DNA from 3 places in the Microbacterium sp. P5_E9 genome. Region 1 is predicted to be linked to each of the others. Evidence: predicted binding sites of a transcription regulator. Region 1 holds the regulator's gene; each other region holds the start of a gene.
What was found. The regulator LexA, encoded in region 1, represses DNA repair genes until DNA is damaged. The targets are predictions, from matches to a motif close to TCGAACANNTGTTCGA.

Region 1 (4,276 bases):
GACGTCGCTCTGGTCGACCTCGGCGTCGGCCTCGGCGTCGGCCTCGGTCGCAGCGTCGGTCTCGGAGGCTGTCCAGACGGCTGCCGCCTCGGCGCGTGCCGCCGCGATCTCGGCGTCGGCCGCGGCCTCCTCCGCATCGAGCGCGGCCTCTTCGGCGACGAGCGCAGAGTCCTCAGTGCTCGGTGCGACCAGCTCATCCGGTCGCTTCTGCAGCAGTTCGAGCAGCCACGCGACGACGAACGCGACGATGATGACGAGGAAGACATCCCCTGTCGACAGCGGACGCAGTGCGAAGAGCCAGAGCACGGCGAGCACGGCGATGACGACGCGGATGAGCACTCGGTAGCGGGCGAGCGCGATCCCGAACGCTCCCGTGTTCAGCCCGCGCGCCGCGAACCAGCGGCGTGCCGACGAGTTGACTCCCCGGATGAAGCTGCGCGAGCGGGCTGCCGCGGACGAGCGGCCCATGAACCACCCGAGGACTCCGATGAAGACACCCAGCAGCGCGATGATCGCCGCGGTCTGGTGCATCGACCCGATCAGCTGGCTGTAGATGACGTCGAGCCCGGCCACTGATAGATCGAGCTGCACGGCGACTTGGCCCATCACCGGGTATCCGGCCGCGAACCCGAGCGCCAGCGCGCCACCGCCGATCAGGAAGCCGACACCGGTTCCGATGATGGCGACGCTCCGTCGGCGGGCGATGAGGATGCCGAGCGCGAAGAGGGCGAGTGTGATGATCGGGAGCCAGTATCCGAGCGTGGAGGCGATCGCGTAGGTCGTGCGAATCGCGAGGAGCGTCTCACCCGTGCCGATGATGACGACCTTGTCGATCGCTGGGATCATCTGGGCCACCCCGACACCACGGTCTTCGAGGTTCTGCTTGACGCGCTCCACGATCGCGCCGAGCTGGATGCCGATGCCGTCGTCGGTCATGACGACGATCCCGCCGCCGTCCGATGTCGCAGCGGCGGTGAGGGCGCGGTGCGCGGCACGCGTCGTCGTCGCCCAGACATCGGCGAAGGCATCCGACTCGATGACCCGCGTGACTGTCGTGTTCACGAGATTCTCGAGACCGTCTGCTGCGGGGGCCTTCAACAGATCGAGTGCCTGGGCGGCACGCGGCGGCAGGCCGAGGTCGGCGATGCCGTCGAAGACGTTCGACGTCAGCTCGCTGAAGTCGACCTGGGCCGTGATGGCGTCCATCGTCTCGTCGATGATCATGCCCTGGACGGCGGGGTCCTCGGCGAGGGGCGCGAGAGTGCTGACGAACGCATCCTCGTCAACGAGCTGCACGCGTGCCCACGCGCTCACGATCGCGATGGGAACCAGAAGCGTGGCGATCACGATGATCAGCGCCGAGACGAAGGCGCGCCAGCGGCCGGGTTCTCGCTGCCGCTTCGCCGCTGCCGGCGGGATGGGCGTCGTCGGCGCGGTGACGTCGCGGAGAGCGGTGTTCTCCGCCTCGAGCCGTGCCAGTTGTTCGCGGAGTTCGTCGATCTCGGTTGCGGCCACGACGGCCCCCTCTCGTCTGGCGCACCCCCGCGCCTTCGGCCATTCTGCCGGTCGTTGCAGTCCGAGTGCCATGCCGCGCGGGGAATCATCGCCCGTCATGGGCGAGAATTCACCGATCAGACGGCTCGGAGGACCGCGACGATCTTGCCGAGGACTACCGCGTCGTCGCCGAGGATCGGTTCGAAGGCGGAGTTGCGGGGGAGCAGCCAGGTGTGCCCGTCGCGCCTCCGGAATGTCTTCACCGTGGCTTCGCCGTCGAGCATCGCAGCGACGATGTCGCCGTTCTCGGCGGTGGGCTGCGATCGGACGACCACCCAGTCGCCATCGCAGATCGCCGCGTCGATCATGGACTCGCCGACGATCTTCAACATGAACAGATCGCCCTTGCCGACCAGCTGACGGGGCAGCGGGAAGATCTCCTCGACCTGCTGGTCGGCCGTGATGGGGACGCCGGCGGCGATCCGCCCGACGAGGGGCACCATGGCGGCGTCGCCGACCACAGGACCGGAGTCGGCGGGATTCTCGGTGGCGCTGCCCGGGAGATCGATGAGCACCTCCATCGCGCGGGTCTTGCCCGGGTCGCGGCGCAGATAGCCGCTGAGCTCGAGCTGATTCAGCTGGTGGGTCACGCTCGAGAGGGACTTGAGGCCGACCGCGTCACCGATCTCGCGCATGCTCGGCGGATAGCCGTGCCGGGCGATCGATCGCTGGATCACCTCCAGGATGGCGAGCTGCTTGTCGCTCAGGCTCTTGCGTCGCCGGGTCTGCGGCTTCTCGCGGCCGGTTGCCTCGGTCATCGTCCCAGCTCCTGTCTCGCGCCCCTGAGGTGCATCGTTCTTCGAATGTCGGAGGTCCCTGATGGGCTGTTCCTGTCGAAACCGTATCCGGTCAGGCAGGTGGAGCGAAGCAGACTCGCCGCGTTTCGTGTTCGAGGAACTGCTGTGTTCCACCGCACTTGACAGGATATTGCATCGAAGATAACTTCGGAAGAGAGATTCGCATCCGGCGCTCCCGGCCGAGTTCCGGATGCGAACCTCTCCCCACTCTCAGGAGGACCTCATGACCGCCATCGGATTCTCGGGCGCTGCGACACACCGCATCTCCGCCGTCGGTGCGACCGCTGTGGGCGGCACGCGACTTCGTCTCACGACACGCGGTCGCCGCGTGCTGGCGACCATGGCGGCGTTCCCCGCGGTGGTGGCACTGAGCATCGCGGTGATCAGCGGCGGGGCGGCACTCGCGTCGCGCGATGCCGGGGCTCCGGCGGGCTCCTTCACGACGATCACGGTCGCCGCGGGCGACTCGCTCTGGTCGATCGCCGAAGAGGTCGCGCCGACTGCTGACCCGCGCGATGTCGTGGATGCCATCGTCCGGCTGAACGCTCTCGAGGGCGTCACAGTGGCGGCAGGACAGCGCATCGCCATTCCCGCCGAGTACGCGCCCGCCCACTGATCCCGTCGCCTCTACGATGGGAGGGGTGAGCCTCGATCGACTGCCCCTTCGTGACGATCTGCGCGGTATGACGCCTTATGGCGCACCGCAGGCGCCGCTCCCCGTCGCACTCAACGTCAACGAGAACACGCATCCTGTCCCGCAGGAAGTGGCCGACGACATCCTCGACTCGATCGCACTGGCGCTGCGCGACATCAATCGCTACCCCGACCGTGAGTTCACCGCTCTCCGCGAAGGCTTCGCGGAGTACCTGGGGCATGGCCTCACGGCGGATCAGCTCTGGGCGGCGAACGGATCCAACGAGGTCCTGCAGCATGTCCTGCAGGCTTTCGCCGGTCCTGGCCGCACCGCCTTCGGGTTCGCGCCGACGTACTCGATGTACCCGCTGCTGGCCCGCGCCACCGGCGCATCATGGATCGCGGGGGAGCGCCGGCACGATTTCACCGTCGACGCCGAGAGCGCGGCAGCCCAGGTCGAACAGGCCGCACCCGATGTGGTCTTCCTGTGCGCGCCGAACAACCCGACCGGCACGCCCATGACGCTCGACGTCATCGAGGCGGTCTATGACGCCACCCAGGGGATCGTGGTGGTCGACGAGGCGTACCAGGAGTTCGCCCCGCGCGACGAGCGGTCCGCCCTCACACTGCTGCCCGGCCGCGAGCGGCTCGTGGTTTCGCGGACGATGAGCAAGGCCTTCGCGTTCGCGGGTGCCCGCGTGGGCTACCTCGCCGCCGATCCCGCGGTCGTGGACGCGCTTCGCCTCGTGCGGCTGCCGTACCACTTGAGTGCGCTGACCCAGGCTGCGGCGACGGCGGCCCTGCGCCACGCGCAGACGATGCTGCGGATGGTCGACGAGATCGTCGCGCAGCGCGACCGCACGTCCGCGACGCTCGAGGCGCTCGGCTACGAACCGCACGAGTCGTGGACGAACTTCGTCCTCTTCGGCGGCGTCGACGATCCTGCCGCCACCTGGCAGGCCCTCTACGACCGTGGCGTGCTCATCCGGGATGTCGGCATCGCGCGCCATCTTCGCGTGACCGCCGGGACCGAGGACGAGACGACGGCGTTCCTGGAGGCGCTGGCCTCGATAGACTCGGCGGCATGACCGGACGCACCGCTTCACTGCGCCGCGCGACGAGCGAATCGACCGTCGAGCTCGAAGTCAACCTCGACGGCACCGGCCGAAGCCACATCGACACGACAGTCCCGTTCTTCGACCACCTGCTGACCGCGTTCGCGAAGCACTCGCTCACCGACCTCACCGTGCGTGCGTCGGGCGACACGGAGATCGACGCGCACCACACCGTCG
Region 2 (4,276 bases), on a different contig from region 1:
GCCGTAGATGCGGTGCACGCGCGCGTCGAGGAATGCGCGCGCGATCGGGTACTCGGTGATGTAGCCGTAGCCGCCGTGCAGCTGCACGCAGACGTCGATGACGTCCCACTCGCGCTCGGTCGCCCAGAACTTGACCTTCGCCGCTTCGACGGCCGAGAGCTTGCCGTCCTTGTAGGCGAGCAGGGCACGGTCCATGTACGCCCACAGCGCGTCGACGGTGGTGGCGACCTCGGCCAGCTTGAAGCGGGTGTTCTGGAAGTCGATGATCCGCTCGCCGAAGGCCTCGCGGTCCTTCGTGTACGCCAGCGTCCACTTCAGCGCGGCCTCGGCCGCGGCGGCGCCCGCGATGCCGATCGAGAGGCGCTCGAGGGGCAGGTTCATCATCAGCTGGATGAAGCCCTGGCCCTCTTTGCCGCTGATCAGGTTCTCTTCCGGAACGAACACGTCGCTGAAGGACAGCTCGGCGGTGTCGTGGCCCTGGAAGCCCATCTTGTGGAGCTTCTTGCCGTGGTCGAAGCCCGCCATGCCGTTCTCGATCAGCAGCAGGCTGAAGGCATCCGCCTTGTTGCCTTCGCCGGTCTTGACGAACGTGACGATGACATCGGCGGTCTTGCCGCTCGAGATGAACGTCTTCGCGCCATTGACGAGATATCCGCCCTCGACCTTCTTGGCGGTCGTCTTGATGCCGCGCAGGTCGCTGCCCGCGCCGGGCTCGCTCATCGCGAGGGCGCCGAGGATCTCGCCGGTCGCCATGCCGGGGAGCCACTTCTCCTTCTGCTCCTGCGTGCCCATGTGCACGAGGTAGGGGATGGCGAGGTCGTCCTGGATGCCGAAGGCGCCGGCGAGCGAGCCTGCGCCGGCGAGGATCACCTCTTCGTTGACGATGGCGCGGAAGCGGTAGTCCTGAAGCATCCCGGCACCGCCGAACTCCTCGGGGACCGAGAGTCCGATGAGGCCCGACTCGCCTGCGGCGAGCATGGTGGCACGATCGACCTCGCCCGCGGCATCCCACCGCTCCCGCGCCTCGTTGGTCACGTAGCGCTTGATGAACTCCTTGACGACGTCGCGGAACGCCTCGTGGTCCTCGTCGTAGATGTCGCGCTCCATGCGCCCCTCCTCGTTGAAGTCTGCCCGGCGATTCCAGACCAGGAAGACCCGGACGATCGCGCGGCGGATGACATTGCATCTCACCTATAACGGTACTCGGTATCACGGACTGCGGATGCCGCCACCTCGGTCGCGCGCAGGCTCAGCCGACGTAGTCCGGCGCCGCGGGCATGCCGAGGAACTGTTCGAGCGTGTGCCAGGCACCGGCGTGATACTCCGCCGCGAGTTCGGGGCCGACGTAGCGAAGATGCCACGGTTCCGGCGAATAGCCGGTGATGTCGGTGTACCCGTCCTCATAACGGACGATCCACCCGAACTCCCACGAATGCGCGGCCACCCACTGCTGCTGCGCCGTGCCGGCGAAGCTCTCGAGCCCGACGCAGCCGCCCGAACAGGCCGTGACGTCGGCAGCGAGTCCGGACTGGTGCTCGCTGTAGCCGGGCCGCGCGCTGACGGTGTCGGCGTGCGCTCGCCCATTCGCCGACACCTGTGCTCCATAGGTCGACTGCTGCGTCCGGTAGGACCGATACCCGCTGTCGAGCGCGATCTCGCCCGCACCGGCGGTCTTCGCGGCTGCGACCATCGTGGTGAGGGCGGCTGCGGCATCCGTGCGAAGCGATCCGCCGCTGATGTCGCGCACGGCCGCGGGCGCGCCCAGGGGCGACGGCCGGTAGTCGATCGGGTCGTACGGCCGGGTCTTGTTCACGAGCACCCAGACGTGCGCCGGGTCGTCGAGGGGAACGCATGGTGCCGTGCCCGCCGCCACCGTGGCCCGGAACGGCTCGGCACCCCCGGCGAGCGCGAGCGCGGTCGTATCGTCGCCCGCGCCGATCGCGGCGACGAATTCCGGGTTCGCACAGACATCGACGAGCGCCGGAACCGCGGACGAGGACGGAGCGGGGATCGCGGCCACCGACTCGGGAAGGGGGACGGGATCAGGCTCGTCGGCGACGGTTCGGGTGGCGGTCGTCTTCATGGGCGTCGTCACCGCCGCCGTGATGACCATCGTGCCGCCGATCAGCAGCGCGGCAGCGGCGACAAGACCGAACCCCGCCCGGATCCACGCCGCCCGCCGGGTGCGCAGATGCCGGGCCGGCGTGACGTCGGACTCGAGCAGCTCGGTCCCGCGCACCTCCCGACGGGTCGGGCCGGTGCTGGCCGGGGGCTCTTCTGTGCGGTTGTGCTGCTGTGCTGGGGCGGCTGACACAGCGGCCTCCCGCGCGCGGAGCTCGCGACGGGTCAGGCCGGTTGCAGTCGGCGTCGCCGGCGTTCGGGTCGCCCCGTCCGGGGTCTCCCGGGCATTCTCAACGCCGGGAGCCGGCCCCGTTACCGGAACATAGTTCGAGCGGTGGCGCGCGGGCATCGGAGCGGGTGACGCGGCTCCCACCCAATCCGGAAGGTCGTCCCTGTTCCCCGCAGACGAGTCGGAGTTCGTGGCATCCGCCTGCCGTTCGGGCGCACCAGTGTCGTCGCGAGGCTCGCGAGCCGCGCGACGGCTCGTGGGCGGAGCGTGCGGTCCGGGTGCCGTCACTCAGCCATTCTCCCCCGAGTTGCCGCGACGGATTCAGGCATGACCGATTCGCGGCATCCAAATCGTCTTTTTGTTCTATTCTGCTTGACACACATTCGTACGTCTGTTCTCATGAGATGGTGCGATGGCAAGGTCAGGAACTGGGAGTGGCGGATGCCGCGGCCCTGCCTGGCATGGAACAGCTCAATGGACTGGTGCGATCGGTGACGACGCCCGAGTTCTCCGGCATGACGTTCCACGAGGTGATGAGCAAGAGTGCCCTCAATCATGTGCCTGGGGCCTCCGCGATGCCGTTCGACTGGACGGTGAACCCGTACCGCGGATGCAGTCATGCTTGCTCCTACTGCGTAGGTCCCGACACGCTGGTGCTCTGCGCGGACGGTCGGCAGCGGCGCATCGACGAGCTCACGATCGGTCAGGAGATCATCGGAACGGAGCAGCGTGGCGACTACCGTCGCTACGTCCGGACGCACGTCGCGGCGAAGTGGGCGACACGCAAGCGCGCTTACCGCGTCACTCTCGCGGACGGAACGGAACTCGTCGCGAGCGGTGACCACCGCTTCCTCACTGAACGCGGGTGGAAGCATGTCAAAGGCGCGATGGGTGGAGCAGATCAGCGGCCGTACCTCACCACCAACAACCGACTGATGGGTTTCGGCCTCGGCGGTCGCGCCGTCCTCGGCCCTCATCTCGGCGGCGACTATCGGCGGGGTTACCTCTCTGGCATGATCCGCGGCGACGGGATGCTGTTCCATCGCTCGTATACGGATCTTGTTCGCACAAGGGCGATCCATCGCTTCCGGCTCGCGCTGGCCGACGTTGAGGCACTCGATCGAACCCGACAACTTCTCGCCGACGAGGGGATAGCCACCGACACACGACCTTTCACGACGGCCACCGCGACGCGACGCGCCATGACCGCGATCCACTCCGCACGTCGAACGGACGTGGAGGCGATCGAAAGGATCATCACAGTCCCGCGGTTGCGGACCCATGCCTGGCATGCGGGGTTCCTGGCGGGAATCTTCGATGCGGAAGGCTCTCACTCGGGCGGCATCCTTCGGATCAGCAACAAAGATCCGGAGGTGCTCCGGCTGATCGGCGAGGCCCTCACCGCGCACGGTTTGTCTCACGTCGTCGAGCCGGCGAACGCGAACGGTGTTCGCAACGTCCGCGTGTCAGGTGGACTCCCCATGCGACAGCGATTCTTCCGAATCACCGAGCCAGCGATCACCCGGAAGATCGACATCGTGGGCACTGCGGTCAAGACGGTCGCCGACCTCCGGGTTGTGAGTATCGAGGATCTCGGGCATGACATCGAGATGGTCGACATCACGACAGGCACCGGCGATTTCATCGCCAACGGCGTCATCAGCCACAACTGCTTCGCCCGGGGCACGCACGAATACCTCGACCTCGACGCGGGGCACGACTTCGACTCGCAGATCGTCGTCAAGATCAATGTCGCCGAGGTGCTCCGCCGCGAACTCGCCCGCGGCTCCTGGCAGCGCGACCCGGTCATGCTCGGCACGAACACCGATCCGTACCAGCGTGCGGAGGGACGCTACCGGCTCATGCCGGGGATCGTCTCGGCCCTGACCGACGCGGGCACGCCGTTCTCGATCCTCACGAAGGGAA
Region 3 (4,276 bases), on a different contig from region 1:
AGCGCGAACGAGAGGTGCATGAGCACCTCGAGCGACAGGCACACGCGCATGAGCGTCGCGAACGACACGTGCTTCTCGAGCCAGCCGAAGCTCGCGATCGCGATGAGTCCGCCGATGGCCGACACGGTCGTCATGGCGCCGTAGCCGATCGCGCCCATGTGGAGGTACTCGGTCGTGTACAGGACGAGGACGCTCCACGGCGCCGCCCACGTCACGTTGAACACGAAGATGATGAGCACGAGCGTGCGCACGGGTGGGTTGCCGCGCAGCCACCGCAGGCCCTCGCGGATCGGATGCGTCTTGACGCCGGACTCGGCATCCGCGCGTGGCGGGATCGGCGTGCGTGCGATCCGAGAGATGAGGACGACCCCGAGCGCGACGCAGATGATCTGCACGGAGAACGGCCAGAACGACCCGACCGAGAAGAGGATCGCCCCGAGCGCCGGTCCGGCGAGCTGATTGCCGACCAGGTAGCCGGCCTGCAGGCGGGCGTTGCCGATGCCCAAGTCGGCCGGGCGCACCATCATCGGCAGCAGCGTGCTGCTCGCCGTGTCGGCGAACACTTCGGCGGTGCCGTACAGGAACGTCGTCGCCAGGACGATCCAGACTGTCGCGTGTCCGGTGACGAGGAAGACGACGAGGGCTCCCACGATCACGACGCGGGAGCCGTCTGCCAGCATCACGAGCCGGCGGCGGTCATGGTGGTCGGCGACAGAGCCGGCGAGCAGTCCGAAGAGCAGCCACGGGAGGAACTGCATCATGGCCCCCGACGCGACCAGCAGGGGCGACGAAGTGAGCGATGCGATCAGCAGGGGCGCCGCCGACAGGGCGATGCCGTCGCCGAGGTTGGTCGTCCACGAGGACGCCATGAGCCAGCGGAAATCGGTTCCCAGGCGTCGGGGTGCGACGACTTCACCGATCGAGGGCATCCCTCGATCCTAAGCGTCGAGGCGCGATGTCACGCCGCTCGCCGAAATCGGAGCGGGGGCGGATCGACATCTGCCCAGGCATATCGGAGCGGGAGGCGCGGTGTGAGGACGATCGATTCGCCCTGCCCCTGCGGAGGATGCAGGACGAACTCTCCCAGACCGTCGCGCGTGATCCACCAGGCGCCGTGGTGCAGCTGCATGTGGTGATAACGACAGAGCATGATGCCCCGGTCGATATCGGTGCATCCACCCTCGCTGTAAGGGTCGAGATGATGTGCTTCGCAATACGAGGGCGGTCGATCGCACCCGCGCCATCGGCATCCGCCGTCGCGGATCGCGAGGGTCAGGCGCTGTTTCGCGGAGAACAGGCGCTGCTCTCGTCCTAGGTAGAGCGGGTTTCCGTCCCGATCGATCGTGCACTCGATAGTGCCGACCTCGCAGGCCTGCTGTGCGATCAGCCACGCCGGCACGGCGGTCTGGTCGTCTTCGGTGAGCCCCACCGCGGCCCGGCCGTTCGCCTCCGACGCTCGCGCTGCCTCCGTGACGAGCACCCGCACGCCTGCCTGCTTCGTTCCGAAGACCGTCGCCGAGTCGGCCAGGGCTCCCGAGCGCATCACGTCGAGGAACAGGTCGTACGCAAGCTGATCGTTTGTGCGCGGATCGGCCACGAGCTCCTCGGCGCGGGACTTCTCCGTCGGATCGACGAACCGTGGGCCACCGCGCCGGGGACGGAGTGCGCTGTCGAGGATGGTCTGCAGCCACGTGCCACCCAGGTCGTCGAAGACGATGGCACCATGGCGGACACCGTCGGCGTCGGTCCACAGTCGGAACGACCGCCGCTCGAACCGCTCGTCGAAGCGGCGCTCGGCACCTTCTGGGTCGAGCTGGTCGCGGATGGTGCGGGCCGCGCGGGCCAGTTCTTCGACCGTCCGCTCGGAGGCCTCGACGGCAAGCTGCTCCGCCGCCAACGACCACACCTCAACGATGTGCTCCGCGGCCGCCGTGTCGTCAACGGCCGGCGGTTCGCCGAGGCCGCGGAGGATCACATCGTGCTGYGCGGAGCTGATCGTCCCRTGGAGGAGCGCGCGGCCGAGCGGCGCGTGCCACGKCRCCGGCACGTCGGTGGGCGCACCGGCTGACGSRGCATCCGTCGACGCTCCGGCGGCACCGATGCCCACCGACTCCAGCAGCGACTCGCCGAGCCGCACATGCTTCACCGCATCGGCGTGCGTTGCGCCCGTGAGGTCTTGAATCAACGCGACGGGGGAGCGGTGGCCGCGGACCTGCGCAAGCCCGTTATGGCCCGCATCTCGCGTCGAGCGGGCGGCGACGACCCCGGAGGCCGTGATCCGCACCTTCTCGGCGGCGCGGATGAGCCGGGATGCGGCGCCGATCAGTCTCACGACCGTCGCGTCGTCGAGCTCGTTGATCTTCACCGGGAGAGCGTCGGCCGAAGTGTCTTCGCCCAGCGCGCCGCGCAACATCGCGATGTGCTGCTCGATGTCTGAGAAGAACGCCATGCCACATGCTCTCAGCGACCACCGACATTCGAACGAGTGTTCGAGCTGATTCCACCCGGAGAAGGGTAACGAATGCATAACGGAACCCCGGCCGGAGGTTAGGCCCTCGCGGAGCGCATGAGGGAGAACACCGCGATCGCCACCGCCATACCTCCGATCGCACGCACGACGGATAGGAGTGGGATTTGCCGGGTGGATGCCCTCCCCGAACTCGGACAAGACCATCCCAAGAAGGTGGTCGCATGCGCGCAGGCGGTCGGTCACTCGCGCCACCTTCCCAGCGCTCACCGACGCCGGCCGCGCCGGGATGGCGCACGGCGACGGGATGGCGCACGCTGGAGTGGTGAGTCGCGACTCGAAAACCGAGAACGCGCGGCGCGTGCTTCGGCGTCACGCCGGGCTCGCCCTCGCGCTGGGCGTCGTCTTCGCCGCCGCCGGATGCACCGCGGCCGCGCCAGAACCCACGGCGACTCCCCCCTCGGCCGGCTCGAGTCCCGCGGCGGCAGCGGTCGTTCCGCAGGGCGAGCCGCAGAGCTTCGCGACGGGACTGGAGGTGCCGTGGTCGGTCGTCTTCGCCGAGGGCACGGCACTCGTGAGCGAGCGAGACTCGGGGCGCATCGTCGAGATCGCGGACGACGGTGGGGTGCACCGGGTCGGCGTGATCGCGGATGCCGACGGCCGAGGTGAAGGCGGGCTCCTCGGGCTCGCAGTGGGGCCCGACGGCGGGCTGTACGTCTACTTCAGCACGCCGACCGACAACCGCATCGAGCGCTACGACCTGGAGGGCTCGCCCGGCTCGTTCGCGCTCGGCGACCCCGAGGTCATCATCGACTCTCTGCCCGTCGCCGGCAACCACAACGGCGGGCGCCTCGCGTTCGGCCCCGACGGGATGCTGTACGTCGGTGTCGGAGACGCAGCCCAGGGCGATCGCGCCCAGGACCTCGACGATCTCGGCGGCAAGATCCTGCGGCTCACGCCGGAGGGCGGCATCCCTGGTGACAATCCGTTCCCCGATTCGCCGGTGTGGAGCTACGGCCATCGCAATGTGCAGGGACTCGCGTGGGCCGCGGACGGCACGATGTTCGCGACCGAGTTCGGCCAGGACACCTGGGATGAGCTCAACATCATCGAGCCCGGCGAGAACTACGGCTGGCCCGTCGTCGAGGGCATGGGCGGCGGCGCGGAGTTCATCGATCCGGTGCAGCAGTGGACTCCGGATGCCGCGAGCCCGAGTGGCATGGCGATCGTCGGCGACACGATCTTCATCGCGAATCTGCGCGGCGAAGTGCTCCGCGCCGTCCCGACGGCCGACCCCTCGCAGCACACCGACTACTACCTGCACGAGTTCGGGCGGCTCCGCGATGTGGCCCTGGGACCTGACGGCGATCTGTGGTTCATCACGAACAACACCGACGGACGCGGCTCTCCGGGGCCGGAGGACGACCGCATCCTCCGTGTGGCGCTCGGAACGTGACCCGCCGAGTCAAGACGCATGCGCCGTCCGACCAGGGATCCCCACATCTGTCTGGTCGGGCGACGCATGCGTTGGTCCCCCCGACTACTGCGCAATGCAGTAACCGGATCTCAGTATAGGCACTGGGTTCGGCGCCGCGCACGTAGGCTCGAAGTCTGTGGAGCTGAGGGGAGCACCCATGACCGATCGCCAGCTCACGACCTCCGCGTACCTCACCCTCGGGCTGCTGACCTCCCGGGACTGGTCGGCCTACCAGCTCGCGGAGCAGGTCGGGCGAGGCGTGGACCACCTCTGGCCACGCGCGGCCCGGCAGCGCTACATCACGCCGAAGCAGCTGCTCGAGGAGGGCCTTG

Region 2: a site for LexA is predicted at 2,734-2,749, ahead of ACXJ3V_RS08795 (intein-containing Rv2578c family radical SAM protein). Genes of this name have one in related genera too.
Region 3: a site for LexA is predicted at 2,478-2,493, ahead of ACXJ3V_RS14790 (DUF222 domain-containing protein). Genes of this name have one in related genera too.

The regions. Positions count from the first base shown of each region.
Region 1 covers NZ_JBFUMV010000008.1:31,422-35,697, reverse strand. The annotation lists gene ACXJ3V_RS11790 (hypothetical protein) at 1-1,515, opposite strand, end outside; gene lexA (transcriptional repressor LexA) at 1,632-2,312, opposite strand; gene ACXJ3V_RS11780 (LysM peptidoglycan-binding domain-containing protein) at 2,575-2,967, shown strand; gene ACXJ3V_RS11775 (histidinol-phosphate transaminase) at 3,035-4,072, shown strand; gene hisB (imidazoleglycerol-phosphate dehydratase HisB) at 4,069-4,276, shown strand, end outside.
Region 2 covers NZ_JBFUMV010000004.1:175,480-179,755, reverse strand. The annotation lists gene ACXJ3V_RS08805 (acyl-CoA dehydrogenase family protein) at 1-1,107, opposite strand, end outside; gene ACXJ3V_RS08800 (D-alanyl-D-alanine carboxypeptidase family protein) at 1,250-2,314, opposite strand; gene ACXJ3V_RS08795 (intein-containing Rv2578c family radical SAM protein) at 2,758-4,276, shown strand, end outside.
Region 3 covers NZ_JBFUMV010000013.1:29,165-33,440, reverse strand. The annotation lists gene ACXJ3V_RS14795 (MFS transporter) at 1-929, opposite strand, end outside; gene ACXJ3V_RS14790 (DUF222 domain-containing protein) at 959-2,449, opposite strand; gene ACXJ3V_RS14785 (PQQ-dependent sugar dehydrogenase) at 2,793-3,923, shown strand; gene ACXJ3V_RS14780 (PadR family transcriptional regulator) at 4,102-4,276, shown strand, end outside.